Regions from separate parts of the Afifella aestuarii genome, predicted to be linked through region 2. Evidence: riboswitches for the same ligand, from Rfam matches in the RefSeq annotation. Region 2 holds a riboswitch; each other region holds the start of a gene.
What was found. A riboswitch is a leader RNA that binds a small molecule or an ion and turns the genes downstream of it on or off. The one in region 2 is predicted to bind cobalamin.

Region 1: another riboswitch for cobalamin. It lies ahead of EO094_RS10570 (TonB-dependent receptor plug domain-containing protein); the one in region 2 lies ahead of EO094_RS14635 (PocR ligand-binding domain-containing protein).
Region 3: another riboswitch for cobalamin. It lies ahead of EO094_RS03660 (DUF4198 domain-containing protein); the one in region 2 lies ahead of EO094_RS14635 (PocR ligand-binding domain-containing protein).
Region 4: another riboswitch for cobalamin. It lies ahead of cobU (bifunctional adenosylcobinamide kinase/adenosylcobinamide-phosphate guanylyltransferase); the one in region 2 lies ahead of EO094_RS14635 (PocR ligand-binding domain-containing protein).

Annotation. Positions count from the first base shown of each region.
Region 1 covers NZ_SAUF01000002.1:456,906-464,429, reverse strand. The annotation lists gene nikA (nickel ABC transporter substrate-binding protein) at 1-820, opposite strand, end outside; gene nikR (nickel-responsive transcriptional regulator NikR) at 1,037-1,540, opposite strand; gene EO094_RS10575 (acyl-CoA thioesterase) at 1,875-2,669, opposite strand; cobalamin riboswitch at 3,121-3,319, shown strand; gene EO094_RS10570 (TonB-dependent receptor plug domain-containing protein) at 3,436-5,397, shown strand; gene EO094_RS10565 (ABC transporter substrate-binding protein) at 5,397-6,242, shown strand; gene EO094_RS10560 (FecCD family ABC transporter permease) at 6,239-7,264, shown strand; gene EO094_RS10555 (ABC transporter ATP-binding protein) at 7,261-7,524, shown strand, end outside.
Region 2 covers NZ_SAUF01000005.1:82,881-90,404, reverse strand. The annotation lists gene eutJ (ethanolamine utilization protein EutJ) at 1-412, shown strand, start outside; gene EO094_RS14640 (response regulator transcription factor) at 425-1,294, opposite strand; gene EO094_RS14635 (PocR ligand-binding domain-containing protein) at 1,287-2,537, opposite strand; cobalamin riboswitch at 2,658-2,869, opposite strand; gene EO094_RS14630 (ABC transporter ATP-binding protein) at 3,302-4,390, opposite strand; gene EO094_RS14625 (ROK family protein) at 4,405-5,379, opposite strand; gene EO094_RS14620 (SIS domain-containing protein) at 5,376-6,419, opposite strand; gene EO094_RS14615 (ROK family transcriptional regulator) at 6,575-7,524, shown strand, end outside.
Region 3 covers NZ_SAUF01000001.1:802,281-809,804, reverse strand. The annotation lists gene EO094_RS03670 (cobalt ABC transporter permease) at 1-528, opposite strand, end outside; gene cbiM (cobalt transporter CbiM) at 525-1,157, opposite strand; gene EO094_RS03660 (DUF4198 domain-containing protein) at 1,173-1,970, opposite strand; cobalamin riboswitch at 2,130-2,342, opposite strand; gene EO094_RS03655 (DEAD/DEAH box helicase) at 2,506-4,113, opposite strand; gene EO094_RS03650 (N-acetylglucosamine-6-phosphate deacetylase) at 4,534-5,631, shown strand; gene EO094_RS03645 (GNAT family N-acetyltransferase) at 5,714-6,256, shown strand; gene EO094_RS03640 (winged helix-turn-helix domain-containing protein) at 6,299-7,474, opposite strand.
Region 4 covers NZ_SAUF01000005.1:768,671-776,194, forward strand. The annotation lists gene cobN (cobaltochelatase subunit CobN) at 1-1,894, opposite strand, end outside; gene cobW (cobalamin biosynthesis protein CobW) at 1,896-2,930, opposite strand; gene cobU (bifunctional adenosylcobinamide kinase/adenosylcobinamide-phosphate guanylyltransferase) at 2,927-3,457, opposite strand; cobalamin riboswitch at 3,795-4,007, opposite strand; gene EO094_RS18980 (hypothetical protein) at 4,006-4,425, opposite strand; tRNA gene EO094_RS17705 (tRNA-Asn) at 4,516-4,591, shown strand; gene EO094_RS17710 (AzlC family ABC transporter permease) at 5,058-5,801, shown strand; gene EO094_RS17715 (AzlD domain-containing protein) at 5,794-6,144, shown strand; gene EO094_RS17720 (biotin transporter BioY) at 6,171-6,674, opposite strand; gene EO094_RS17725 (energy-coupling factor transporter transmembrane component T family protein) at 6,701-7,399, opposite strand; gene EO094_RS17730 (energy-coupling factor ABC transporter ATP-binding protein) at 7,396-7,524, opposite strand, start outside.

The DNA of each region.
Region 1 (7,524 bases), on a different contig from region 2:
TCTTGGTTTCGTAGGGCTCGGAGAGCTCCGTCGTGTAGATGCCCATCTGCCGAAAGCGCTCGAAGGTATCGGGGGTGATCGGCCCATCGACGCCGTAAATCAGATCGATCTCGCCGGTCTCGAAGGCGATCGCCCGCGTGTTCGGATCGGAGATCACCTTCACGACGATTTTCTCGTAAGCCGGTTTTTCACCCCAATAGCTGTCGTTTCGCACGAACACGTCCCGCTCGCCGAGGCGGGTTTCCTGAAGCTTCCAGGGGCCGGTTCCGATAGGCTCGAGAATGCCGTCCTTCGTGCCGCCGTCCTTGAACATGGAAGGTGCGATGAAACGGAAGGGACGCGGCAGCGCGAGCTCCTGCAGCAGCGGGTAATAGCTGTCCTTCAGCGTCAGTTTGAGCGTGTCGCTGTCGACGGCCTCGACGGAAACGATCTGGTTGGCGAGCTCGAGCCAGGCGTGGCGCGATCGATTGGCCAGAATGGCGTCGAAATTGGCCTTGGCCGCCGCCGCATCGAACACCTCTCCGTCGGAGAAGGTCACGCCTTTGCGCAGCTTGAACGTATAGGTCTTGCCGTCGTCCGAAGATTGCCAGGATTGCGCCAGGCACGGCTCCAGCGTGCCGTCGGCGCGGTAGCGCACCAGCGGCTCGTAGACCATGTTCTGCGCGAACATCTGGTTCGGGGAATAAAGATGCGGGTTGAGCCAGCCGACATTGACCGGCCACGAAAAGGTGAGGGTCGCACCGGCTGAGGCCGACGCATGCGGCACGAGTGAAAGGGCTGCGCCCACACAGAACGCGATCACGCGGAGAGTTTTAAACATCGGCCTTGGGGGAGAAAGGACGGAGTATGAACTATTTCAGTACCCTCATACTTCCCCTACGTGTCAACCCCGCCGGCAGGGACCCTGCCCTGCGGGTCCCCGAAAAAAAGCATGGCGTTTCGCAGGGTCAAACGACCGCCCATGCGGCTTCCCCCCTCCGCCGTTTCGATCTCAGTCTTCACGTGGGCGGAATGGTGTTAGCGGCGAAAAGGCCGCTCAATGCTCGTGGTCATCGTGAGACCCGCCGGAATGCGGGGAAGCGTCCCCTCCAGCCGCCAAGGCTCCCGTCAGGGGGCCGCTCAGCCGTCCGATCAGCGGGATGATGTGGAGTTTGCCGTAGCGCACGCCCCGCTGGCTGCTGACACTGTCGGCAAATTTGCGCAAATCCCCCGCAGTGCCGGCGAGAAGCGACACCTCGAGGCAGTTCTGTGCATTGATGTGCACATGCGTCGTGGCGATCGACAGCGCATGATGCGCGTGATGATTGTCCGTAAGCCGGTTCGGCAGGTCGCGGATCGCGTGATCGTACACATAGGTGAGTGAGCCGTAGCAGAGCTGGTCGTTGCCGAGTGGCTCTCCCGATTCGGTCGCCTCGCGCGCCAGAACCTCGCGGGCCATGTCGCGCAACGCCTCGGAGCGGCTTTGATAGCCGCGCTCTTCGCTCAAAGCGTCGATCTCCTTGAGGAGGTCTTCTTCGAGAGTGATGGTGATCCGTTCCATACCGCCCGCCATTGGCGCCGTCTGTCCGACACTATGGCCCAGGAATAGCCGCGACCCGATCGAAAAACGAGCCCGCAACCGTTTGCCGTCAACCGATCGCATTGGGGGCGGATGAAAGGCCTCGCCAAGTGATGCGGACCCGCCGCGCCCCGAAAGGCCCAGGACCGCAGCGCCAGATCTGCGCCCGGATCGCGGGCTGAAGAACGAGAATCCCCCTCGTGGTCGCCTATTGACGGCAGGGTGCGCTCGTGGATCGGGCGCCGTGAAACGACTGAGGCTCGCGCCCGCCTCGCTTCATCCGACCGACGGCCCCCCATTAAATCCCAAAAAGCGCTCAGGCGATCGCAACCGGGCGGTGGGCCTCGTCGACGGCGACCATCACGAACGTCCCCTTGCCGCACAGCCGGCGGTTTTCCGACAGGAGCGCCTCGGCAATCATCGTCACCTCGACGGTCATCGAGGAGCGCCCGGTCGCCACGATCGAGGGGTTGAGCTCGATCATCTCGCCGGCGACGACCTGATCCATGAAATCGACGCGTTGCGAGGCGGCCATGACGACGATTTTTCGGCAATGTCGGGTCGCTGCGACGAACGCGGATTTGCCCATCGCGGCAAGGACGTGGCCGCCATAGAGGCTGCCGTAATGGCTCGTCTGATCGGGAAAGACGATTTCGCAGGAGCCGCTTTCAGACACCGGCATCTCGGGTTCGTCCGACAGGGGTGGCAGCGCGCCGCCATATCGCTCCAGCGTATCAGCAGCCACCATATTGAAGATGCCCCGCGTCGACAGGCGCCGTTCGCCGGACAGCGGCGCCTCGGCGAAGAGATCGACCTCGACGCCGAGCGAACGGCGGCCGACGCGAACGACCTTTCCCGTCAGCTCGACGATTTCCCCGACATGCGCTGGGACGTGAAAATCGATGCGCTCGCAGGACGCGGTGACGAAGTCGACATGCGCGTAACGCGAGGCGACGAGGAAGGCGACCTTGTCCATATGCGCAAGGCCGATGCCGCCGAAGAGCGTGCCATGGTGATTGGCGTCGCCGGGAAAGACGAAGTCGATCAGTCGGGTAAAGCCGTTGGCGGGACGCCCCAACACGTTCTCCGGGCTTTTCTCCGGCGCGTTCATTGCGCGCTCCCCGCCGTTTCAGCACGCAAATGTTCTGCTGCGATGACCATGTCGAGACCTCCCCATCCCAAGCGCTTAAGCTGCCCTGCCTCGCCGGCGCCGCAGAAGGCGCGCAAACCTCGCCCAAGGGGCGCAGGGCCTGAGCACCTTCCCGCCTCAAGCGCACCGCAGCGCACACCGTCAAGGCGGACTTTCTGCCGATCGCTCAGGCGCAACCTCTGAGGCCCAATCTATCCGCCCGACCTATGGGAAGCCCCACGAAACCCGGCGAAGGCCCCGTGTGCGCCCCGCCTCTGCGGCCTTTTGCCCCTCTCCCAGAGCCATCCATTCTCGCAGGAGGCCGCGCCGCTGGGCGCCATCGGCAAGCTTCATCCGCCGCCGCCAAAAGCGAAAGCGACTTCCAATCAAGCCCATGCGCCTGCGATTCATCTTGACGCGACGGTCGCGATCGTGGTCCCGTCCTTTCGACGGTGCCTCTTTGGAGGCTCAAAAGGGAACGCGGTGCGGGCGATGCTCAAATCCGCGACTGTCCCCGCAACTGTGAGCGGTGAATCGCTCGTCACAATGCCACTGGCCCCGAGGGTACCGGGAAGGCGGCGACGCGATCATGACCCGCAAGTCAGGAGACCTGCCGTCAACCGTGGTCACGCGCGGTCACGTCGGTCGGGGTGTGCCGATGGGGTAGACTTCATGCGCACGCGCCCATGAAGCGTCCTCGATCGCGGTGATGTGCCAACCGGCCGTGCGCCGCCCTTGAGGTCGTCCCGTGTTTTTCTCCCGCCCCTCGCGTGAAGGCGTTCCGCCGCAACGCTTCGTCGCCGTTTGTGCCGGCTTTTTCGTCGCCGCCGGCATCTCTCCGGCCGCCGCGCAGGACGATGACGTCATCGAACTCCCCGAACTCTCCGTCACGGCGAACCTGACGGCGACGCCGCTCACGGAGGTCGGCAGCGCCGTGACCGTCATCACCGGCGAGGAGCTGAAACAGCAGAACATCCACGACGCGACGGAAGCACTGCGCCAGGTGCCGGGTGTGATCGTCAACGCGGCCGGCCCACGCGGCCAGTTCACGCAGCTTCGGATCCGCGGCTCTGAAGGCAACCAGACCAAGATCTTCGTCGACGGCATCCCCGTCAACGACCCGGCGCGCGGTTCGGAATTCGATTTCGCGCATCTTCTTGCGGACAACATAGAGCGCATCGAGGTGCTGCGCGGGCCGCAGAGCGCGCTCTACGGCTCCGATGCGATCGGCGGCGTCGTCAACATCATTACCCGGCGCGCCGAACCCGGCACGCATCTGACGGGCCGCCTCGAAGCCGGTTCGCACAAGACGCTGAGCGGCAACGCCACCATTGGCACGGCCGGCGCCAATTACGATTTTCTCGCCGGCGCCTCCGGCGTACGCACCGACGGCGTCTCGGTCGCCGATGAACGCCTCGGCAACAGGGAAGACGACGGCTACGAAAACGGCACCCTCTTCGCCAAGGGCGGCGTCGACGTCACCGACTGGCTGAACCTTTCAGGCGTTGCACGCTACACGCGCCTGCGCACCGATCTCGATTCGGAAGGGTTTCTGCCCTCCGTCGGCCATACCGGCCCGCTCGATTCCAATCAGGACATGAAGGGCGACCAGCTTTTCACCCGCGCCCAGGCGAAGGTGACGCTCCTCGACGGTCATTGGGAACAGCTCGCCGGCATCTCCTATACCGATCAGAACCGCGATTATCGCGATCTCGACCCGACCACGGTGACCAGCACTTACGAAGGCGAGCGGCTGCAGTTCGATTACCGCTCGACCTTCATGTTCGATACGCCCGCCATCGCCAATGCCGGGCATACGCTCACCTTTGGGGTCGAGCGGGGTGAAGACAGCGCCGTCTCCGACAGCGCCTGGTCGTCCTTCGATCGTTCCATCACCTCGACGGGTTTCATCGGCCAGTATCAGCTGAGCCTGTTTGAGGACCTGTCGCTGACGGCGGGCCTCCGCCACGACCTGAACGACGTCTTCGAGGATGCCACCACCTACCGGCTGACCGGCGCCTACAATTTCCGCCAGACCGGCACCAAGCTCCACGCCTCCTACGGCACCGGCGTGAAGAACCCGACGCTCTTCGAACTCTACGGCTACACCAACACCTATCGCGGCAATCCGGATCTCGAGCCGGAAGAGGCGAAGGGTTTCGACGTCGGCGTCACGCAGGCCTTCTGGGCGAACCGCGCCTCGCTCGACGTCACCTATTTCAATCAGGAGATCTCCGACCTCATCACCGGCTCGGGCCAGTCCTCGATCAACCAGCCGGGAGAATCCAAGATCGATGGCGTGGAAGTCGCCCTGACGGTGGAGCCGATCGACAATCTGACGGTGACAGGCTCCTACACCTATACGGACGGCGAGGACCCGACCGGCGACGAATTGATCCGCCGGCCGCAGAACGTCGCCAGTCTCGTCGTCAATTACGCCTTCCTTCAGGGCCGCGCCAACGTCAACGTGTCGGTCGATTACAACGGCGAGCAGAAGGACTGGGTGTGGACCGACGCCCTTTACGTGAACCGCGAGACGCTCACCCTCGATCCCTACACGCTCGTAGATGTCGCCGCCTCCTACGACATCACCGACAACACCCAGATCTACGGGCGCGTGGAGAACCTCCTCGACGAAAAGGCCTATGATCAGTGGGGTTATGACCGGGAAGGCGTCAGCGCCTATGCCGGAGTTCGGCTGACATTCTAATGCCTGGGCCTTGGCTCACGTATTGTCTGGCAGCCGTTGCGGTCCTCGCCGTCGCCGATGCTCCTCCGGCGGCGGCGAGGCCGCAGCACATCGTCTCGATCAATCTGTGTGCCGATCAGCTTCTGATGCGGCTTGCAGATCCCGATCAGATCGCCTCACTCAGCTATTTCTCGCGCGACGCCTCCATGTCGAACCTCGCCGAGGAGGCCCGCGCGTTTCCGCGCAATCGCGGCCTCGCCGAGGAGGTGATGCGCTACAAACCCGACATGGTCTTTGCCGGGCGCTATACGAAGCGCGTCACCGTCGATCTGTTGAAGCGGATCGGCGTCGATGTCGTGGAACTCGACGTGCCGCGCTCGCTTCCCGACATCGAGGCCCAGATCCGCCGCGTCGGCGCCGAGCTCGGCCAGGAGGCGCGGGCGGAGGCGTTGGTGCGGGAGATGGAGGCGCGGCTTGCGACCGAAGAGGTTCCGGCCTCCGAGCGCCCGTCGGCGATCGTCTACGAACCGAACGGCTATACGGTCGGCGCCGGCTCGATCATCAACGTCCTCATCTCGCTCGCCGGCCTTGAAAATCTCGCCGCCGAAAAAGGGCTTGAAAGCTACAGCCGGTTGCCGCTCGAAAAACTCGTGGCCCTGTCGCCCGACGTGCTCGTCGTCGGCGATTATCGTGACGCGCCGGCCGTCGCCAACGAGATCCTGCACCATCCGGTCCTCTCGCGCATGCCGCGGCCGATGGAGATCGTTTCCGTCCCGCAGCGTCTGTGGATGTGCGGAGGACCGGACATCTTCAAGGCGGTCGAGGTCTTGCGCCAGGCGGCCGACAAAGCGAGGGCGCGGCAATGAGTGAGATCGCGCTTCAAGCCACCAGGTCGGCGGCCGGCTACCGCAGGCTCCTCGGCGTCCTGTCGCTCATGCTTCTCGTCGCCTTCGTCCTGTCGCTTGCCATCGGCTACGGCCCCTTCGATTTCGGCGCCGCGCTCAACAGCGCGCTCTCCGGAAAGGACGATCTCGGCGCCCTCGTCCTTATAGAAATCCGGCTGCCGCGGGCCCTTCTCGGGCTCTTCGTCGGCTTCGCGCTCGGTCTTGCCGGCGCCGTGATGCAGGCGTTCTTGCGCAATCCGCTCGCCGAGCCCGGCATCATCGGCATTTCAGGGGCCGCCGCCTTCGGCGCCGTCGTCATCTTCTATTCCGGGCTTTCCGCCGTCTCCTCGCTGCTTCTGCCCATCGGCGGGATCGTGGCGGCCCTTGCCGCCGGCCTTCTCCTCTTCGCCGTCGCCGGGCGGAACGCCAACACGGCGACGCTCATCCTCGCCGGCATTGCGGTCAACAGTCTCGCCGGCGCCCTCGTCTCGCTCGTTCTCAACCTGTCGCCCAATCCCTTCGCGGCCACCGAAATCATGTTCTGGCTGATGGGCTCCTTCGCCGATCGCAGCCTGACGCATGTCGCCATCGCGCTCCCGCCGATCCTCGCCGGCTGCATCGCGCTCTTCTTGACGTCGCGGGCGCTCGATGCCCTGGCGCTCGGCGAGGATACGGCCACGAGCCTCGGCTTCGATCTGCGCATCACGCGGGCCCTCCTCGTCGGCGGGGTGGCCCTCGCCGTCGGCGGCGCCGTCGCCGTCAGCGGCACGATCGGCTTCGTCGGTCTCGTCGTGCCACATCTCTTGCGCCCCTTCGTCGCCTACCGCCCGAGCCTGCTTCTGCCGGCAAGCGCGCTCGGCGGCGCGATCCTGACGCTTTCCGCCGACATCGCCGTGCGTCTCATCCCGACGCAGCCGGAACTGAAACTCGGCGTCGTCACGGCCGTTATCGGAGCACCCTTCCTGTTCTCGCTCGTCTGGCGCATGCGTGGAGACCTCAGATGATCATCTCAGCCTCCGGCATCGGCGTGAAAAGAGGCGAGGCGACGATCCTGCAGAGTGTCGACTTCGTCGCGCGCGCCGGCGAAGTGGTCGGGCTCATCGGCCCGAACGGCGCCGGCAAATCGACCTTGCTCGAGGTCATCGCCGGTCTGCGCAAACCGGAACTCGGTCAGGTCTTCTACGACGGCAAGCCCGCCGCATCCGTGCCGCGACGCAGCCTGGCGCGCCGCCTCGCCTATCTGAAGCAGGATGCCACCGTCGAC
Region 2 (7,524 bases):
CGGCGGCGGCACGACGGGCGTTGCGATCTTCAAGGATGGCGAAGTCGTCTATACGGCCGACGAGGCGACTGGCGGGACCCAGTTCACGCTGGTGCTTTCAGGCGCTCTCGGCGTTTCTTTCGAGGAGGCGGAAGACATCAAAAAGGACCCAAAAAGGGCCCGTTCACTTTATCCGCTGGTCAGACCGGTTATGCAGAAGGTCGGTAGCATCGTCGCCCGCCACATCGCCCCGTACGACGTCAAGACCATCCATCTGGTGGGCGGCACCAGCGGGATGCCCGGCATGGCCGACATCGTGGCCGAGATGACCGGAATCCCGACGAAGCTGCCGTCTCACCCGATGTTCGTGACGCCGATTGGCATCGCCATGCATGATCGTGAAGACAAAACAGGCGCGCCGCCCCAGAAATAGGCGGCGCGAAGATCATTGCGCGTCCGGCACCGGCTCCTTCTCGCTTCGGCGGAACTGCGCCGGCGTCATGCCTGTCTCACGCTGGAACAGGCGATAGAAATTGGTGACGTTGGCATAGCCGACCTGCTCGGCGACCGCTTCGTTGGTCGTGTCGGTCGTCAAGAGCAGATCCTTGGCCGCCTCGATGCGCTTCTCGGTGAGAAACTGCTTGTAGCTGATGCCGACACATTCGCGAAAACGGTGCGCAAGGTGCGACGGGCTGAGATGCGCGACATTGGCGACAGCCGAGAGCGACATGTTTTCATCGGCATAGTTTTCGGAAATGAAGGCGATCGCACGCTTGACCGGATCTCTCTCCGGCGCACAGGGCGTGGCAGCCGACGTCACGTCCCGCGCGATCTCCGCATCGGAGGCGGACGAGGACGCACTCAATTCCGTGCAGATCTCACCGTGGAGCTTCCGCAACAATTCGCCAAGCTTCGCCGGACGGATCGGCTTCAGAAGATAGTCGAGCGCACCGATCTTGAGAGCGCGTTGCACATAGGCAAATTCATCATAAGCCGTGAGGAAGATGAGCCGCGTGCGCGGCAGCTCGGCCTTGATGATCGCCGCCGCTTCCAACCCGTCCACGCCAGGCATCTTGATGTCGATCAGAATAAGCTCAGGATGCTCGCGCCGCGCCAGCTCCACCGCCTCGGAGCCGTTCTTGGCCTCCCAGACATTGGCGAAGTCGAGCGCCTCCGCCGCCACGACGCGGCTGACCGTCGAGCGAATGATGGGCGTGTCGTCGGCCACCAAAAGGCCGGGCCGAACCGAGGACTCCTGCTGAAAAGCGCCTTGAAACATGGACGCAAAACGCTCAGTGCGTGCGAGCTCAAGCATTTTCGAGCTGCGCATAGTCGCCGAGTGGCCAGGAAAGCTCAATTCGGGTTCCCTCATTCAATCTGCTTGTTACTTTTAGATCGAAGTCGTTGCCGTACTCGCTGTCGAGCCGGGTGATAACGCTCTGCAGTCCGAGAGCCGCGCGGCTGCGCTCCGCCTGCTGCAAGACACAACGATCGTTGTTGAGCGCGGCGACCTGAGCCTCACTCATCCCCGCGCCGTTGTCATAAACCTCGATCAAGCCGCGATCGCCTACCCTCCGGGCCGAAACGCGCACACGCACCGGCCGCGAGAGCGCTTCCACCCCATGCACGATAGCGTTCTCGGCAAGCGGCTGCAGAACCATGCACGGGACCGGCCAATTGCGCAGGCTTTCGTCGAGATCGACTTCGATGCTCAGGTGGTCGCCGAAGCGAAGCTGGTGGAGGCGCAAGCAGCGTTCGATCATGTCGAATTCTTCGCTGAGCGGTACCGAAGTGGCGAGATTGCGCAGGCTGTAGCGGAGGATGTCGCTCAGCATATAAGCGACCTCCTCGGTCTTCACCGCCTTCTCCTCGAAAGCCGTGTAGCCAATGAGCGTCAAGGAATTGAACAGGAAATGCGGATTGACGCGCGCCTGCAACGCCCGCAACTGCGCATCCTGCAGCGCCTTTTCCGTGGCCGCCTTGGCTTTCACCTCTTTGAGGAGGCGCGCCTGGATCAGGTTCGTCTTGCCAATCTCGATGATGTGGCTCGCCGCCAGCATCAGCATCTCGACAGCGGAATCGAGGCGATCTCGATCGGCCGCCGGCATGGCATAGACGGCTTCCTCGAGTTCAGCCGGAGCAATGCCAATTGAACCGTTTCGGTCGAGCACGTTCTGGATCGTGCGCTCGCGTTCACTTTCGAGCATCACCTGGCCGCACAAGAGGCAGCCGAGATATTCGTCCTCGATGATGATCGGCGCGGCGACGTCGACGAGCCCGGCATGGCAGACATAGGTTGCCGGCCGGCCAGACCGGTAGGCGGCGAGGCCCCCGCAGGCATCGCATGCATGACAGCGCCGCAACCCTTCGGGGGTGGAACGCATCAAACGACACACAGGCTGGAAATTGCTTGTTTTGGTGACGGGAACCCCGTCGCGACCAACTGTCACCGCCGCCATATCCATGGCCTTGGCAAACGTGTCCTGGATCCTCTGCAACGTCGGGACGTCGACGAAGTCCTGGATCCGCCACTTATGAGTTGGGAAATGCTCTTCCATCAAGATGACCGACCTGCCCAACGCCGAAAGATGACAAGCAAGCGCAAGCGCTGCCCGCCGTGATTTTCGTCGCTGGATGCAGACCCCGACATCCCTCGTTGTACGCCGACAGCCCACACAGCCCGACGCACATCACCGGCAGGTCTCCTGGCTCGCGGCACCAAGCAAGGGCTACCTTCCCAGCACTTTCGCGCCAGTGGCACTCCCAGCCCTGCTCTCCGCTCACAGTTGCGGGGGCAGCTACGGTTTCGGCCCCTTTTTGGTAGGCCTCACCGTATTCCCTTTTCATCCTTGCACTCTCGCGCTCGGAAACCGGTAACGGGCTTTTACTGGCGCTAAGAGAGGCATATGTCAAGTCGGCAAGGCCGCTAACGCTTTCGTTACCCACCGGCAATAGGAGAAAATTCTATTTTCGGTTTATTTTTAGCGCGTGCAGGTTGCTTTTTGCCATAAAACGGCCATTCGAAGCTCCAATATTCGTAATATTTACATCGGAATTGGAGGGTAATACTTCGATGTATGACGATTTCTACAGGCGCCCGCGCCCCGATCCGGCCATAATGCCACATGTTGCCAGGTCTCGACACCCTCTTCGTCTGGCCTCAGAGGCATCACCCCACGGGACGAATAGCGCCTTTCAGTACAGGATTTTTGCAACAGAGGCGGACTGCCCGTGTCCCCTCCAGCAACCTCCTCTGGGTCGCCTCCTCCGGACACCCCTTCGAGCACGGAGGTGGCCGATGCCGTCAAAGCCTCGGCCCGAACTATAGAGCCTGACCATCCCCGTCGAAGAAATGGCAATGGGCGGGATCGAAGCTCAGCCAAACGCGCTCGCCCGTCGTCACATCGCTGATCCCAGCCGTCTCGACGGTCACGAGATCATCCTCGCCGATATTGGCATAGAGAAGCGTGTGGTTGCCGAAAGTCTCGACGACGACGATCTCGGCCGCAATACCTTCGGTCTTCTCGCGGCTGAACTTGATCTCATGCGGACGGATGCCGAGCACGACATCGTCCCGATCGATCGCCGCCGCCGGCGCTTCCGGAAAAGCCATTTCGACCCCGTTCGGGAGCTTGAGGCAAGGACTTCCCTCCGATGCTCCGGCGACGCGCACCGGCAGGAAGTTCATCTGCGGGCTGCCGATGAAGCTCGCCACGAAACGGGTCTTCGGCTTGCCATAGAGTTCGAGCGGCGTGCCCACCTGCTCGATGCGCCCCTCGTTCAACACCACGATGCGGTCGGCGAGCGTCATCGCCTCGGTCTGATCGTGCGTGACGTAGATCATCGTGGCGTCCATGTCGCGATGCAGGCGCGCGATCTCGATGCGCATCTGGGCGCGCAGAGCTGCGTCGAGGTTGGACAAAGGCTCGTCGAACAGGAAGACCTTCGGATCGCGCACGATCGCACGACCGATGGCGACACGCTGGCGCTGTCCGCCGGACAATTGCCGCGGCTTGCGCTGGAGAAGCTCCGACAGGCGCAGCATTTCTGCCGCTTCCGTGACCTGCCGCTTGATCTCCGACTTCTCGACCTTCGCCTGCTTCAGGCCGAAGCCCATATTCTCTTCAACGGTCAGATGCGGATAGAGCGCGTAGGACTGGAACACCATCGAGATGCCGCGCTTGGCAGGCGACAAATCTTTCACCGAACGCCCCTCGATCAGAAGGTCGCCGGAGGTGATCTCCTCCAGCCCCGCAATCAAGCGCAGGAGCGTCGACTTCCCGCATCCAGACGGTCCGACGAAGACGACGAATTCTCCGGGCTCGACACCGAGGTCGACACCGCGGATCACCTCCGCGGCCCCGAACTTCTTACGCACGCCTCGAAGTTCAACTTGCAGCTCTCGGGCCATGGCGGTCACCTCGTTCAAACGAATGCCGATGGTTTGATGACGGGGACGTTTTCGCCCGCCACAGGATTGAGACGGCGGCGCACCATGGCTGCCGCTCCGATGAGACCGGAATCGTTACCATGCTCGGTCGCCAAGATCCGGGCATCATCAACCAGATACGGCCAGGTGTTTGCCCGAAGGTGGCGACGGATACGGTCCAGCAGAAAGCCTCCGGCGAGCGAGATGCCCCCGCCGACGACGCAAAGCTCGATGGCGGTGAGATTGATCATCGTCCCGAATGCCTGGGCGATGTAGCGCCCCATCGTCTCGAATGCCGCGTCGGCTCGTGCATCGCCGGCCAGAGCGCGTTCGCGCAAAAGGCTCATGCTGAGATCTTCGGCCGCTTCTCCGGTCTCCGCGGCATAGGCGGCGATGACGGCCTTGCCACCCGCAAGATCCTCAAACGTACCGTGAAGACCATAGCGTTCATACGGATGACCCGGCTCCAAAACCATGGCGCCGAATTCCGGCGGCTTGCCATCACGGCCGCGCACGATGCGCCGATCGATGACGAGGGCGCCGCCAATGCCGGTGCCCACCGTGATGAGGGCAAAGCTCGAAACGCGCCTGCCGACACCGAACTCCAATTCGCCGAGCGTGGCAGAGATCGCGTCGTTGTCCGTCGCGGCGGGCACGTTCAGCCGCCTGGCGAGCTCAGCCGCAAGCGAGCCGCCCTGAAGAAGCGGAACATTTCCGGTGCCGTCGAGCGGCAGGCCGGTGGCGGGATCCGCATAGCCAGGCGCCGCGATCCCGATCGCTTCGGGCGCAGCTGAGACCGTACGCGCCAAGGCATCGAGGCTTTCGGCAGCCCCCTCCACGAGGGCTTCGAAGCTTGCCAGCGAAGGAAAGGGAAGTGCGCTCTTGGCGACGACGACGCCGTTGCCGTCGACGATGCCAAGCTTCACCGAGGATCCACCGACATCGACCGCAAAAAGGAATTCGGGCGTCAAACGGCCTCTCCGACCTTGATGCCGAGCCGCTGCGTCATGCCCGGATAAGGCATATCCTCCGGCACGAGCCCGCGTTCCGCGGCAAGATCGACTGCGAGCCACTGAAACGGCACGACGGCGCTCAAGGTATCGAGACCTTGCGTCGGCTCTTCCGACGCCGGCCAGACGATCCCCTCAGGCTCCTTGCCGGTGAGATCGAAGATGAAGCCGGTAAGGCCGTAATGCGCCATTGCCGCCACGACACGGCGTGCCAGATCGAGCTCGTCCGCGTTCGAAGCAAGCGCAATCGTCACGCTCTTCTTGGTGAGGCCGTGCAGACGGCCGTGGCTCGCCTCCTCGGTTTCGAGGCCAAAGGAGGGAATGCCGGCCATTTCCGCCACTTTCAACGAACCCTCCAGGGCAGAACCGTAATGCCGTCCCTGCCCCAGCACTGCGATCACATCGGCACCGGCGAGCTTCGGCGCCATGTTGGTCGACCAGATGCGCGCCGTCTCGATCAGCTGCGCATAACCGTCGACGAAACCACGCGCCGCTGTCGGCATCGTCTTGCCGCTCAGCGCCATGCCGATCAAGCGAAGCGCCAAAACGCTCGCCGTGTAGCCCTTGGTCTTCGGCCCGACGGTCTCGTCCTCGACCGGAAGCCAGACGAGCTTCACATCACAGGCGGCAAGCGGCGCATCTCGTCCGGCCGTCACCACGATGACATCCATGCCCTCTTTGCGGGCCTGTTTCGTCGCCGCGATCGTATCGCTGCTGTTGCCCGACTGGGACAAGACGATGGCAAGGCTCTTGGCGACGCGGCGCTCGCCGGCCTCGGCCAGGAAGGTCAGCGGGCTGCGCAGCGCAAGCTCGGCAGGGAGACCGGAAAAGCTGTCAGAGGCGGCAAGGAGCGCATTCATCGAACTGCCGGTGCCGATCAAAATGACGCGTTCAGGCTCCGATTCCGGGAGCGCCGCTTCGATCTGTGACGGCAAGTCGGACAGGACTTTCTCGACCGCCGCCGGTTGTTGGGCGATAAAGTCACTGATTTTCATGGTCATAACGCAGCCTGAGGATCCGTATCGAGGAAGTTGATTGACGTAATGGGTCCCTATTAATCAAAACGTTTTGGAAAACTCAACCATTTACAGCGAGACGGAGTGCGATGTCGCTTCAGGGCACAAACCTCGAACATGCGAGAAGACGCAATCGCCGCGTGGCGTTCGAAGCGGTTTTGAAACACGGCCCGCTGTCGCGCTCAGAGATCGCCCGGATGACGGGCCTCACCTCGCAGACCGCCTCCAACATAGCCGGGGAATTGATCGCACTCGGCCTCATCAAGGAGACCGGGCGTCGCCTCGGTCGCAAGGGCCAGCCAGCCACCGAATATGTGGTCGACGAGGAAGGCGCCTACACGATCGGCATCCACCTCGATCAGAACCAGCTGGTCGGCCTGCTCGTCGACGTTCTGGGGCACATCGTTGCACGCACCGCGCTTCCGATCGCCCGCCAAAATCCGGGCGAGGTCTTGCCTCTCGTGGAGCGGGCCGTCGACGGCCTGGTCAACGGAAACGACGAAATCCGGCGGCGCCTTCTCGGGCTCGGCGCGGTGATGCCGGGCTTTTTCGAGAGCGGCACCTTCGCATCACGCGGCCCCCTCACGATGGAAGGCTGGCTCGATTTTCCGCTCGCCCAGGAGCTTTCCGGACGTCTCAACCTGCCGGTTTTTGTGGATAACGACGCGACAGCCGCGGCGATCGGCGAAAGTCTCTACGGCTTCGGCCAGACCCATCCGACCTTCATTTACATCTATTTCGGCCTCGGTCTCGGCGGTGGCATCGTCATCGACGGGCGCCCCTTTACCGGCGTGCGGCAAAGAGCGGCGGAACTCGGCCATCTCATCGTCAATCCCGGCGGCAAGCCCTGCGCCTGCGGCAATCGGGGCTGTCTGGAGCGCTACGTCTCGCTGCACAGCGCCTACGAGGCGATCCTTCAAACCGAGAACGAATGGCAGGGCGCAAGCCCCGAGCTGCTCCTGAAAGCCTTTCAGACGGGCAATAACGCGCTCGCAAAGTGGCTCGACGACGCCGCCTACTATCTGCGCATCGCCGTCAACGGGCTTGAGAATCTCTTCGACCCGAGCGGCATCGTCGTGGGAGGCTTGCT
Region 3 (7,524 bases), on a different contig from region 2:
GGCGTCGATATCGCGCCTGAGCGGGATCACCTGTTTCTGCACCGCTTCGGTGATCATCTCGTGCTGTGCTTCAAGAAGCGCGGCGAGATCGACGCCGGAGCTTTGGGCGGTCGCCCCCACAGTCCCGTCGCCGGAAGACGCCGGCTCGGCGGCACCGGCCGCAGCTTCGGCAGCGACCAGCGCCGGCGATGAGGCCTCCGCACCGCCGATCTCCGGCAACTCCTCGGCCGACATCCGCACCTGCGCCACATGGCCTGCGCCGAGATTGGCCTTGAAGACGAGCGGCACCGCCTTTTCGGGCTTGTAGGTGAAGGCGCCGGTCTCGTCGGTTACCGTCTCGCCGAGCTTGTTGCCGTTGTCGTCGAACACCTCGACCGTCGCATCTTTCGCCATGTCGCCGTTGGAAAAGCCGACCTCGCCTTCCACGACATCGCCGGACGCATAGACGGATGCGATGACCTTGTGGGCGAGAGCCTGCGACGCGGGCAGAAGAGCCAGGAAAACGAGGGCTGCGCAGAGCTTTCTCATAGCGCGACCTCCTCGGCAGCGGATCGATTGAAAGTGGCGAAGAGCTCCGGCTTGACACGGCGGGCGAGAACCACGGCCGCCCCCGTCACCAGCGCTTCGATGATCATGATCGGGATATGGGCGAAGAAGACGAGCTTGGCGGCCGGGATGAATTCGTCGCCCGACAGCGCCAGAGCGATCGCCACGAACGCAGTCGTCAGCGCGATCGCGAGCCCCCCGCCGATGGCGCCTGAAATCGCGGCGACCGTCAGCGAATTGGAGGCGATCCCCCGCCGGCACAGATAATAGACGATCACTGCCGGCAGCGCGATGTTGAGCGTATTCACCCCGAGCACGGTGAGCCCTCCGAAGCCGAAGAACACCGCTTGCAGAAGAAGCCCGACGAACAGCGCCGGAAAGGCGGCCCAGCCGAGCACAAGCCCGGCCAGACCGTTCATGATGAGATGCACGCTGGAGGGACCGATCGGAACATGGATGAGCGAGGCGACGAAGAACGTCGCGCTCAACACCCCGGCGGCCGGCATCTTTTCCGCCGTCAGCGATTTGAGGCCGAGCGCAATGCCCCCGGCCGCCAACACCGCTCCCCCGATGACGACGTCATTGGCGAGAGCTCCGTCGACAATATGCATCGATCCCTCCTGCCGTCATTCGACGTCGTAGGCGCGCACCCAGATGACGGCGTCCTGCGAGAGCTCTTTGCCCTCGAACTCCGTCTTCGGACCCGAACCGAGCGCGGCAAAGCCCCAGAACCCGGCCTTGGGGACGCCGAAGGTGAAGTAGCCGTTCTCGTCGCTCATCGCGATGACGGCACCGCCCGGCATCGGCGAGGCTTTGGGTTCGGTGGGCTTGTTCTCGTCCATGGAGGGCTCGGCCGCCATGTATTCGACTTCGATCTCGGCACCCGCGACCGGCTTGCCTTCCGACAGGACGCGGCCCGTAAAGGTGGAGCCGGCCAGAATGTTGGTCGGGCGATCGAGCGGCACGATTTCCGTCGCAAGCCCTTTGGGCTCGGCCCAATCGGTCGGCAATTGCGCCCGGTTCAGATAGGCCTTGGCGATCTGCTGGATGTAGATGTCCTCGCTCTCCTCGTAATAGGGCTGAGGCACGACGACGAGCGTGTAATCGCCGGCGCGCTTCGCCGGCAGCGTGGCATCGAAGGCTTGCGCGCTGTTTTCCAGCCCCTCGAAGGAGATCGGCTTCAGGCTGTCCTTGAGATCGATCTTCTTGCCGCGGAAGACGGCGTAGAACTCTTCCGGCGCGCCCATATCCATGACATGGCCGTTCTCGAAGGGATGCCAGAAGATGAGCTTCAGCGGCACGTCGCCCGGCTCGGCGAGATTCACCTCGGGCGTATAGATCAGCTGAAAATGCGCTTCGGCTGCGGCGGGAAGAAGAAACGCCGCCGATGTGAGGGCGGCACAGGCAAACTTACGAAGGTTCATTCGTATCGTCTCTCCAATGACTGCAGCGGACGAACCGCGACAGTGATGCGGAAAGGACGATCGGGGTTTTGGCGAGGATTGGGCGCAAATCGGATTCCTGGCGCCGTTCCACCGCCAGACGCTCACCCCGGCGTCCGTTGCGGTGCGGCACCGGTGGCCCGGCGTCGCGCGTCAGCGGCAGGTCTCCTGGCTTGCGGGTCACAGCATGGCTTCGTCTTCCCAGCGCCAATGCGCCAGTGACATGTTGAAGCCCTGCTCGCCGCTCACAGTTGCGGGGGCAGCCACGGTTTTGGTCCCTGCTGGGTACGCCTCACCGTGTTCCCTTTTAATCCGGTCGCTTTGCGTCCGGAAACCGTTGACGCCCCCATCTGCCGGCGAATGGCCATAATTGTCAATGCCGTGCACGTTGAGCAGCCATGCCCGACACGGCGTTCCTTTGCCGGCAACGGACCACGCCGAAGGGTGCCCGAGGGCACAAAAAAGGCCGACCGCACATGGCGGCCGGCCCTCTCAAACTTGCGTGGCGTCGCTGTCTTCAGCGCGCGGCGACCTGCTTGTCGCCCGCCCCGGTTTTTGGCTTGCTGCTCTTGCGCAGCATCCGCTCCAGACCGGCCTGGGCGCCCTCGTTGCCGCGGCCGCCGTCGCGGCGGGCCCCGTCACGCCGGCCATCCGAGCCACCTTTGCGGCTCTTGGGCGCGCCGCCCTCGGCCCGCTTGGCCGAACGGCCTCCTTCGGCACCTTCCGGCCTGCGGTTGCGGCCGCCTTTCGGGGCGTCGCCGTTGCGGCCTTCATTCCGCCCTTCGCTCCGCCCTTCGTTGCGCCCATCGGAGCGAGCTTCGAAGGCCGCGGGTTTGTTGCCCGAACGCCGGCGGTTGCGTGAGGGAGAATTGCGCTTGCCGGGCTGGCGTGATCTTTCGTCGCGCCGCTCGCCCGCCTGCTGGCGCACGCCTGCAGACGGCGCCTCATCGGTTTCACCGACTACCTCGGCCCCGGCCTGGTTCGCGACTGCCTCACGCCGAGGGGCCGCGCCATGCGCGTCGATCCTCTTGCCGATCAGCTTTTCGATATCGCGCAGAAGACCCCGCTCGGAATGATCGCACAGCGAGATCGCGATGCCACTCTTGCCGGCGCGCGCGGTCCGCCCGATGCGGTGCACATACGCTTCCGGCACGTTCGGCAGCTCGAAATTGACGACATGCGAAACGTCGTCGATGTCGATGCCGCGCGCTGCGATATCGGTGGCGACCAGAACGGCGACACGGCCGTTGCGGAAGGCACCGAGCGCCTTTTCACGCTGATTCTGGCTCTTGTTGCCGTGGATCGCCGCCGAGCGCAGGCCCGCCTTGTCGAGATGCTGGCTCACCTTGTCGGCACCGCGCTTGGTGCGCGTGAAGACGATCGCCCGCTCCATATCGGCAGCGCCGAGGAGATCGACGAGCATGTCGCGCTTGCCGGCACTCGCCACGTTGATGACGCTTTGTGCGATCTGCTCGATCGGGCGCGACACCGGGGCGACGGAGATTTCCGCCGGCTGGTGGAGAAAATCGCCCGCGAGCTTGCGGATCGCCGGCGGCATCGTCGCCGAGAGGAGAACCGTCTGGCGCTCGCGCGGCATCTTGGCCAGGATCTTGCGGATCGCCGGCATGAAGCCGAGGTCGAGCATCTGATCGGCCTCGTCGAGCACGACGACGTTGGTCTGGTCGAGACGGACGGCGCCGGTCTGCATATGGTCAAGAAGACGGCCAGGCGTCGCGATGATGAAATCGACACCGCGCGACAGCGCCTTCACCTGCGGTCCGGGCCGGGCGCCGCCGATGACGACCGCCGAGGACATGTTCACGAAGCGCCCATAATTGCGCACGCTGTCGGCGACCTGCTGGGCAAGCTCGCGCGTCGGCACGACGATGAGGGCATGGCATGTGCGCGGCGCGGCCGGCACCATGGTGCGGCTGAGCTTGTCGAGCAGCGGCAGCACGAAGGACGCCGTCTTGCCGGTTCCCGTCTGCGCCGTGCCGAGAAGATCGCGGCCGGCAAGCATGGTCGGGATGACCTGCTCCTGAATCGGAGTCGGATTGGTATAGCCTTCGGCGGCAACGGCACGAAGGATCGGCTCGGCGAGGCCGAGTTCATTGAAAAGTGTCAATATGAGCTTTCTCGTCGCGGCCAGCCTGAGACGGCCGGCGCGAGCTGTGTCACTTGGTTTTGGAAGCCTGCGTAGATCAGCTGCCGGGAGCTTACGCCTCAACGGGCGCCTTCGGGGCAACGATCGATACGGAAAGTTGCTTGTGACCACCGACGGCGACGAACGCCTCTACGCGCGGGGTCATCACGCCCTTGAACCACGCCTTGCGGCAATTGGCAACCGCAATCGCGTTCCCTGCCGCCGAAGCTTGCATGAGCGAGGCATTTGAAGCCGCCGCTTCTCTTGCCGGCACCCGCCGGCGCGCGTATCTCCGGTCCATTCGCGCGCCGGCCGGACAGAGCGTCCGAACCCTTGGCATTTCGCAGCCTCCGCGCCGGCTGCACATCGGCTTCGCCCCGGCCTTTCAGAGGATCTCGTCTCGTGACCCGCCTTATCGCTCCGACCCGTCTTTGGAAGGATGGCCGCTTTGAGACCGGCCTTGCCGTGGAGATCGAGGCGGGCGCGATCGACCGCATCCGGCCGCTTGGCCCGCGTGAGACGCCCGATCTCACCCCGCATCTCCTCATCCCCGCCCTCACCGACCTTCAGGTCAACGGCAGCGGCGGCGTCATGCTCAATTCCGATGCGAGCCCCGCCGCGATCGAGACGATCATCGCAGCCCAGCGGCGCCTCGGCACCGGCTTCCTGATGCCGACCCTCATCACCACGACGGCCGAACGCATGCGCGCGACCGCCGAGGCGGTGATCGAGGCCTGGGGCATGCCGGGTCTCCTCGGCCTGCATCTGGAAGGCCCGCACCTCAACCCGGAGCGCAAGGGCACCCACGACGCCACCCATATGCGGCCGATGGATCGCGCCACCCTGGCGATCTTGGAACGTCTTCGCGCCGCGGATATCCCGGTCATGCTGACGCTCGCGCCGGAAATCGTCCCCCCGGACCTCATCCGTGAAATCGCGGCGATGGGCGTCGTCGTCTCCGCCGGCCACAGCGCCGCCGATGCCGCGGAGACGGAGGCTGGCCTTGCCGCGGGCATTGCCTGCTTCACGCATCTCTACAACGCCATGCCGCCCATGACCTCGCGCGCGCCCGGCCTCCTCGGCACGGCGCTCGCGAGCGACGCCTATGCCGGCATCATCGTCGACGGCCATCATGTCTCCTGGCCGATGGTCGCGATCGCCTGCCGCGCCCGTCCGCTCAGAAACCGCACCTTCCTCGTCTCCGACGCCATGGCGACGGTCGGCGGGCCCGACCATTTCGTCCTCTATGGCGAGGAAATTCGCGTCCGCGATGGGGCCCTCGTCAATGCGGCGGGCGCTCTTGCCGGCGCCCATGTCGACCTTCTCACCTGCCTCAGGAACGCCGTCTTCCATGTCGGCCTCCCCCTCGAAGAGGCCGTCGCCATGGCGACCGACATCCCGAATGCGGCGATGCGGCTCGTCCCTCCGACCCTCGAGCCCGGCCGCCCCGTCGGCGAAATCCTCGCCCTCGATACGGACCTGACCCGCATCGGCATCTGAGGCGCCGCCGCACCGCTGACACGATCGCGCGCCAGGCCTCGCTTTCATCGAGACACAGCGCCAACCGCGTAGAGAGGGACAAATGCAGCCTATCGAGACGGACCGGCTGATCCTCAGGCGTTTCGAGAAGCGCGACGCGCCCAGCCTCTTCGCCTATTTGCAGGAGCCGGCGGTCAGCTGCTTTTTCTCCATGCGTCTCGCCGATCTCGCCGCGGCGGAAGACGAGGTGAAAAGGCGCGCCGAAAGCGACAGCGATGTCGCCGTCTGCCTTCGCGACACGGGCGAGATGATCGGCGATCTCTTCGCCGTTTTGGAAGGCGACGACACCTATGCGCTTGGCTGGAACTTCAACAAGGCTTTCTCCGGCGCGGGATATGCGACGGAGGCCGCCCGCGCCCTCTTCGCGCATCTCTTCACGACAAAAGGCGCGCGCCGTCTCTATGCCTATGTCGAGGACACCAATTATCCCTCGCAGCACCTCTGCGAACGGCTCGGCATGCGCCGCGAAGGCCTCTTCATCGAATACGTCTCGTTCATGAAGGACGAGGCCGGCAATCCGATCTTAGAAAACACCATGCAATACGCAATCCTGCGCAAGGAATGGGAGAGCAGGGCCGGGCTCTGACACGCCGCGGACAGTCCCGGGCCGCGCTCCGGCGCCACGCCGTCACGCCCTTCCGGGCGCGAAAGACACCTCGTCGAGCCCGAGCCACGCCGCCATCTTTTCGAGTTCGCCGGAGAGCGCGTCGCGGCTTTCGTCCGGCGCATCCTCCTCGAAATGCACCGACTGCACGAGAAGCCGTGTGTTCGGTCTGTCTGCCTTGAGATCGACGCGGGCCACCAGATTGTCGCCGAACAGGAACGGCAGCACATAATAGCCGTACTGGCGCTTGTCCGCCGGCACATAGATCTCGATGCGGTAGCGGAAGCCGAAGAGGCGCTCGGCGCGATCTCTTTCCCAGACCAGCGGATCGAACGGGGCAAGCAGCGCCGTCGCGTTGATCCGGCGCGGGCGGCGGGCACCGCGGTGGAGCCAGGCGTGACGCCAGCCCGGCACGCTCACGGGCAACAGGACCCCGTCCTCGGCAAGCGAGGATATCGCCTCTTGTGCCGGCCCCGGCGGTTGCCGGAAATAATCCCGCAATTCGCGATCCGTCGCGATGCCGTGCGCCCGTGCGGCACGCTCGATCAAGGCGCGATGGGCATCCGCCTCAGAAGGCGTCGGCTGATCGAGGACAGAGGCGGGCAGGACGCGCTCGGGAAGGTCGTAGACCCGCTGGAAGTTTCCGCGTCGCGTCGCCGTCGTCAGGTGACCTGCCCAGAACAGCCATTCGAGCGCCCGCTTGGTGCCGCTCCATTCCCACCAGCCCGGACGGCCCTTATGCGCCTCGAAGTCGGAGACGGACAGCGGCCCCTCCTCACGGATCCGCTGAAGCACCGCCATGGCTTCCGCCCGATGCTCGCGCGCAAATCGGCGCATCGAGGTCCAGCCCGCCTCGCCGCGATCGGCCTGCGCCATGCGCCAGCGCAGCAAAGGCTGCACCTCGAACGGCACGAGCGAGGCTTCGTGCGCCCAGTATTCGAACAATTTGCGCTGCCGTTTTGGTCCCCAAGCAAGCCTGTCGAGAAGATCGCGGTCATAGGCGCCGAGCCGGGAAAAGGCCGGAAGGTAATGCGCCCGCGCCAGAACGTTGACGCTGTCGATCTGGTGAAGCTGAACCCGGTCGAGAACCCGGCGCAAACTGGCAGAGGTCGGATTGGCCGAACGGGCGGCACCAAAGCCCTGTGCCCCGAGCGCGATCCGGCGCGCTTCGGCCATGCTGATCCTGTCGAGATGATCCATTCCGTTCCTGCGGCGCCCTTATCTTTCCTGACACCCTAGCAGACCGTCTC
Region 4 (7,524 bases), 690 kb from region 2:
GATCGACGAGGTCGGCGGCCGCATATTCGTCGATCAGATATTCAAGCTCGGCCGCCGCGCCGTGGCTTTCGGCGCGTGTCATCGGCGGCATCAGATGGTCGATGACGACCGCGGCCGCGCGCCGCTTCGCCTGCGCCCCTTCGCCTGGATCGTTGACGATGAAAGGATAGACGAGCGGCACGGGCCCGAGGGTGGCCTCGGGAAAGCAATCCTGTGACAGCGCAAGCGCCTTGCCCGGCAGCCATTCCTGGTTGCCGTGCTTGCCCATATGAACGAGCGCATCGGCCGCGAATGAGCGCCGCAGGAAGGCATAAAAGGCGAAATAGCCATGCGGCGGCACGAGCGCCGGGTCATGATAGCTCGTCTTCGGATCGACGTTGTAGCCGCGCGCCGGCTGCACGCCGATGACGACATGACCGAAGCGATGCAGCGCGAGCGCAAAGGCACCTTCGCCAGGATCGAAGAAAGGATCGTCTTCAGCCCGACCCCAGGCCGCCTCGACCTCGCTCTGCACGTTCTCCGGCAGCGCGCGGAAGAATTCTCGATAATCCTTGAGCGAAAGCCGTTCGCCGCCCGTGCGCTCGACCCGTCCGTCGATCGCGTTCGTGGGCCCGGCGAGGATCGTCTGCATCAAGGCCTCGCCCGTCTCGGGCGCGCCCTCGGTGTCATAGCCAGCCTCGGCCATCGCCGTCAGGAGCCGCACCGTCGATTCGGGTGCATCGAGACCGACACCGTTTGCGAGCCGGCCATCCTTGTTCGGATAGTTCGACAGAACGATGCCGATATGTTTCGACGCGTTCGGCTTCGTCGAAAGCTGCGCCCAGGCCGCCGCGAGATCGGCAACGAAGGCGACGCGGTCGGCAAGCGGGCGATGCGCCATCGGCCGGCACTGCGTGCGCGGCTCGAAAGCCCCTTCTTCCTTGAACGAAATGGCACGGGCGATGAGACGTCCGTCGACCTCCGGCAGCACCACGTTCATGGTAAGATCGGAGGGTGAGAGACCGCGCGGATGTTCACGCCAGATCGCCTCGGACACACCTGCGAACGTCACCTGAAGAACCGGCCGCCTTCCGCCATCGAGAACGGTCTCGGCAGACGGATCGCCGGTCTTGCCGAGTGCGAAGGCGGTGGCGTTCAGGATGAGCGCAGGATCGTGTTCCTGAAACAGCCCCGTTACGAACTCTTTGTCCGCCGCCGCCTTGAGGCTTGAGACGAAAACCGGAAGCGGCCGCAGCCCCCGTTCGGCAAGAGCCGCAGAAAGCGCTTCCACCGGCGCCGTCTGACCCGATTGCACGAGGGCGCGGTAGAAGACGATTGCCGCAGTCGGCCCCTCGCCCTCAAGCTTCCGTCCGCCCTCGTAGACGCCGAAAGCCGGCACGTTCTTCGGTGGCGAAGGCGCCTCGTCATACCCGAGAAGATGGCCCGAGAACCGCAACGCGTTTTCGAAATTCTCCGCCCCTCCCTCGACCAGATAGGACCAGAGAAGCCGCGTTTCGTCGGCGCCGAGCGTGCCCTCGGCCGCAAGGTCGCCGTCCCATTTGGTATCGCCCGGCATCAGCGCCACTTTGGCGCCTGAGCCGCGCGCGATCCGCAGCGTCTCCTCGACGCCGTAGCGCCAATAGCCGACGCCGCCGAGAAGCCGAACGACGATCAGCTTCGCCTCGGCCAGCACTTTCTCGACATAGAGATCGACCGAATAGGGATGCGCGAGCGACATCCAATTGGCGAGTCGAATGGCCGGAAAATCATCCGGCAGTCGGCTCGCCGCCGCTGCCAACCCGGCAATCTCGGTGTCGGCTGCGGAAAGGATGACGATGTCGCCCGGGCTCTGATCGAGATCAACCGCTTCGGAGGCCGCGTCGAGCCCCCGAATCTGGCCCTTGAAGATATGCAATTCAGCCTCCGAGGGCCTCCGTGACGGCTGCCCGATCGACATCGGACAGGCCGATCACCACGAGCTTCGGCTCGCCCGACGATTCACCGTTGCCGCGGTCGAACCAGCTCTCCAGCCTCTGACCCACGGCCTGGACGACCAGCGGCACCTTTTTGCCGTCGATCGCAAGGCGACCCTTGATGCGCAGAACGCCAGGCATGGCGAGCGCCTTGGTGATGCGTGCTTCGGCCTCGGCCTTGTCCGACGCGGTCACGGCGATGCTGAAGGAATCGAAATCGTCGTGCTCGTGCTCCTCGCCTTCCATCTCATGGTGCGAAAGCCGGGTCTCGCTGTCGTCCTCCGCCCCGGCCCCAACACCCAGGAGGACCTCCGGCGGCACGATGCCGTGTGTGGCACGGATGAGCGACGCAGCGACGCGCTTGTCCTCTCCGACGCGCTTTTCCACGCGCAGCATGCCCGCTTCATCAACGAGATCGCTCTTTGACAGGATGATGAGATCGGCACAGCGCAGCTGATCCTCGAACAATTCCTCGATCGGATCGTCATGGTCGAGCGACTGGTCGGCTTCGCGTTGCGCGACGAGCTTCGCTTCGTCGCTCGCCATACGCCCGGCCGCGACGGCCTCGGCATCGACGACGGTCACCACCCCGTCAACGGTCACCCGGTCGCGGACCGCAGGCCAGGCGAAGGCTTTGACGAGCGGCTGCGGAAGAGCGAGCCCCGAGGTCTCGATGACGATGTGATCGAGCGCCTGGCCGCGTGCGAGGAGCCCCTCCATCGCCGGCAAAAAGTCGTCCGCCACCGTGCAGCAGATGCAGCCGTTGGAGAGCTCGACGATATCCTCCTCACCGCAGGCGGGGCTGCCGCAATCGGATAGAAGCCCGCCATCGAAGCCCGTATCGCCGAACTCGTTGACGATGAGGGCAATTTTTCTGCCGTTCGCGTTTTCGAGGATGTGGCGGATGATCGTCGTCTTTCCGGCTCCAAGGAAGCCGGTGATGATCGTCGCGGGAATGCGTTCCGAAGGGTTTGTCATAAAGGAAGCTGTCCTTTCAGTGCCAGAGGCAGTCCGGCCGCCATGAAGACGACCAGCTCCGCCGAGCGGGCGATTTCCTGGTTGAGACGGCCCTGCGCATCGCGGAAGCGACGAGCCAGGGCGTTGTCGGGGACTATGCCGAGGCCGAGCTCGTTGGAGACGAGGACGACGGGGCCTTTCGCCGCGGCAAGGGCTGCGCAGAGGTCGCGCGTACGCACGGCAATGTCCTCTTCGGCGAACAAAATGTTGGAAAGCCAGAGTGTGAGGCAGTCGACGAGCAGGGCGCGCTCCGGCGCGGCCTCCCGGGCGAGGACGTCCGCAAGCGCGACCGGCTCCTCGACGGTGCGCCATGCCGGTCCGCGCCGGGCCTGATGTGCGGCGATACGCTCACCCATCTCCGCATCGTTGTCCGCGGGAGGACACGTCGCGACGTAGACGGGGTTGAGCCCGCTTTCCTCCACGAGGCGTTCCGCATAGGCGCTTTTTCCCGAGCGGGCGCCGCCCAAAACGAGTGCCGTGGTTATCATGAGGATTTCGCGGAGCGTTTCCGCGCCAGGGGCAAGGCAGACGACGCGAGCGGTCGGATGCTTACCGTCCAGCCGGTCGCAACAAAGGCCGCATGACCCACGGCCATGCCTTGAACGTGAGGAAACATGACTGCCTCAATGGCAGCGCGGCAAAGATGCGTTTTCTGAAAGATCAGGCGGCAGACACCGCCCGCGTATGGAAGCGAAACCGCTTTGCACGGTGCGCAGATCGTTGGCGATCAATGCGGCGCACCCGGCTCGAGCCCTGGATGGAATCGCCGACGGAAATGTTCCGGAACTTTGCATGCTATCCCCTTTGCCGTCCCTCCGACGGCGTTCGAGTTGCCCTGGTCCGGCAGGTCTCCTGGCTTGCGGGTCTCCGCCCCATCTGCGCCTTCCCGTTGCCGGTGGCTTATGCAGGGGGGCTCGCCGCGTACAGTTGCGGGGGCAGCTGCGGATGAGGGATCCCGATCTGGGTCATCCCTGCCGCATTCCCTTTTGATCCCCAGGTGCTGTGCACCATTCGGGAACCGGAACCATTTCAAAGACTAAACGGAATCGGAAGACTGTCGCAAGCGCGATTCCGCCGATCGCTCCGTTTCGCTCAAGCGGGTCTCGCCCGGCGAAACGAACGGTGTTTGCGAATCGATTTTTCCGGCAACGGGTCCCTTCCCGCGGCCATTTCCTGCGGGCGCGGCCACGTCGAATCGCCGCGCCACGCTCGGATAGCGCGTGTAGATCCACACGGTGAACCGCCGCCGCCAACGCCGCACCGCGGGAATATCGATCGACAACACGATCAGCCCGAGCGGCAGCATCCACAGGCCGAGCACCGGCAGGAAGGCGAAGAGACCGCCGAGAACCAGCAGAATCCCTATACCGACACGCAGAAGCGGGCTGTGCGGCAGAGGCATCTGCCGGCCAAAAAGATGGAGGCGCGAGCGCCGCTTCCTGTCGTTCTTTACCACTTCAGCTTCCTGCCTGTTTTGCATGCGTCAAAAATGGGCTGCGAAAGGATGCTTGCAATGCCCGATGAGTTTGGTATATCGCGCCCCAATTCCCCGGTAGCTCAGTTGGTAGAGCAAGCGGCTGTTAACCGCTGGGTCGCTGGTTCGAGTCCGGCCCGGGGAGCCACCTTCCTTCTCTTCTCATCCCACGATCCCGTCGAAACCGTGTCTTCACGGTGGGTGCCAAAAACTGTGAGCACCCGGAACGGTCTGGCCAGGGCAACGTCGCCTGGCCATTCACACGCCGCTCCCGCTTCTATCGACACGAACAGAATCGAAAACGATCGCCGTTCGACCTCGAAGGCGGGGTTCACGAAGAGATTCGCAGCGCGCCCAGCTCCGCGCAGAATCAGGCGTCTCCACGCCGCAGCGGATGTGCAGAACATGATCGAACGCAGAAATATTCGCGACGACCTCTCACCCGCCCTCGATATTGAGTCGAAAGCAACTTGATTGTTATCATATGTATCGGCGCACGATATCATGCCGAGATGAAGTATCTTCATTTCGATTAGTTTTTCTGGACACAATATATAAGCTGGAATAAAGGGGTGGCTGATATTCTACATTGAGATACGCCCTCCCCCGATGCAATGACAGACTCCCCAGACCTCTCCAGCGACGAAGAGGCGTCCGCAGGACACGTTTTCCGTATCGCCGTCGGTGACGCTCTCGTCGTGATTCTCACTTTCCTCGTGATGTTCATGGGCGTCGGCCAGCTCAGCGCTGAAGCTGGCCTTAACGCCGTGCAGACCGCATTGATGACCAGCCTCACGGTCGCCGCGCCCGCTCAGGCTGCCGCCATGCAGATCCTGACGAGCGAGGGCGCAACCGCCGGGGCCTGGGCCGCGGCCGTTGTCGCCGTCATCATCGTCAATCTCCGCTTCATCGTCATGGTCGCCTCGGTCCTGGCGCGCTTGCCGGAGACGACATTCTGGCGCGCTTTGGGCGGCGTCGGGCTGATTTCGGCAAGCTCCTTCGCCGTCATCCTCCCCCGCCTCATGGAAGAGCCGCCTCCACGGCCGATTCTCTATTGCGGCATGGTCGGAGGCATGTGCTCGCTCTCCGCCGTCATCGGCGCCGTGGCCGGCCATCAGCTCGCAGCCTCCGTGCCGGTCATCGTCGGCGCGACTTTGGGCGCCATGATCCCGATCTATTTCGCCACGCTGATCGCCCGCCAGAAGAAGCTGCGCCCTTTGATGGTGAACGCTCTCTTCGGCGCACTTCTCGTGCCGCTCGGCGTGCCCTTCATGGGCGCATCCGCGCTCCTCGTCCTGCCTCTCATCGTGGCAGGCCTCAGCATGCTGGTCGATCAAGGAAAACAAGGAAATGCCTGACGTTCTCTCTCAATGGCAGCTTTGGGCGGTGGCGGCCGGCGCCGGCCTTGGGACGCTGCTGTTGCGACTCGTGCCGCTGTTTGCCCGAGAGGCGATCGGTGGCGAACGCATCCGCGAATTCTTCGACCGGGCAGGCTACGGCATTCTGGGCGGCATCGTCGCGACATCGGCTTTGCGCTCAGGCCAGGGCCTGTTTCACGGCGCACCCCTCGTCGGGTCGGTGGTCGCAATCGTCTGCGTGGTCATCGCCTTCACGATCGCCGTGTGGAAGGGCGGCACGATCGTGCCGACCCTCATCGGCCTTGCGGGTTTCGTGGCGGCCGGCCTCCTCTATCTCGGCTGACCGCCCCGTTCGCGCAAACCCGCCGTCTATGCCGTCCGCTGAATGATCGGATAAGACCGCTTCACGGACACCGCGATAATGGCGGCGAGACCAGCTTTGACGAGGTCACCCGGAATGAAGGCCGCCGAGGCGATCGCAGTCTTCGTCAGCGGCAGGCCGACATTGACCGCGGTCCACGGGATACCGATCGCATAAAGAACCACGATGCCGCCGAGCGCGCAAAAGACGAACGACGTGACGACATTGAGTCGGTTCCAGCCCCATTCGTGCAAAACGCCGACGGCGAAGGCGGCCGCGACCCACCCGAAAAGGTAACCGGCGGTCGGACCGAAGAAGACGCCGAGACCGCCGCGACCGGCGGCAAGGAGCGGCAATCCGACGGCTACAAGCGCGAGGAAGAGCAGGATCGACAGCGCTCCCCGACGCGCCCCGAGGATGGCACCAGCCAACATCGGCCCCATCGACTGAGCCGTGAGAGGCACGCCGATCAGCGGCAGCATCACCGGCGGGAAAATCCCGAGCGCAGCCATAAAGGCCGCGAAAAGAGCGATATAGACTATGTCTTTAGTTGTGGTTCCGCGTCGTTGCATGACATCCTCGCATTGGACGTATTCGGCTCAAGGACGAAGCGCGGCGGCAGCTCGCCTTCGTCGCCGGAGTGATCACTGTAGGGCGAGCGCGCATCGATCGCATCGGCAACATCGCTGGCCATTCGAAGGGTTCGGACAATAAGCGGCAAGGCGAGCGCGAGGGGATTGGCTCCAAGCCCCCTCGCCCGCTGCGCGTCGCGAATATCGTTCGCCTGCTGCGCGATGACCGGGATGAACCGGAGCGCCAGAGAAAACGCGAGCCCGACCTTGGCGGGATTGACGCCGAAACGCCGAAACGGCGTCAGCGCCTTTTCGACAGCCGCGATCAGCGCATCGGTGCGCGTCGTCAGGGTCACGAACGCGGCCAGAAGGATGAGCGTCGAGATCCGCAAGACAACGAGAGCGGCGACCTCCCATGACTGCCAGACGCCCTGGACGATGAAGAGGATTACCAGCAGCCATAACAGAGGGCGCAATTGCTGGAACGCCTGCCGCTGCGAAATGCCTGCAAGCCAATAAAGCAGGAGCGTCGCGAGAAATGCGCCGGCGAGAACCGGAAGACTGCCGACGAGGACGAGCCCTGTGCCGGCCGCCGCCAGAACCAGGAGCTTGGCAGCCGCCGGCAGCTCATGGAGGAACGAGGATATCTCTCCGCGAGACCTCATTGCATACGCTCCACATAGCGCGCGAGGGCGGAATTCGGCGCGTCGTCGGCAATCACCCTGCCCTGGTCGAAGACGATGACGCGGTCGAATGATTCCAGTAGCGGCAAGTCGTGCGTGACGACGAT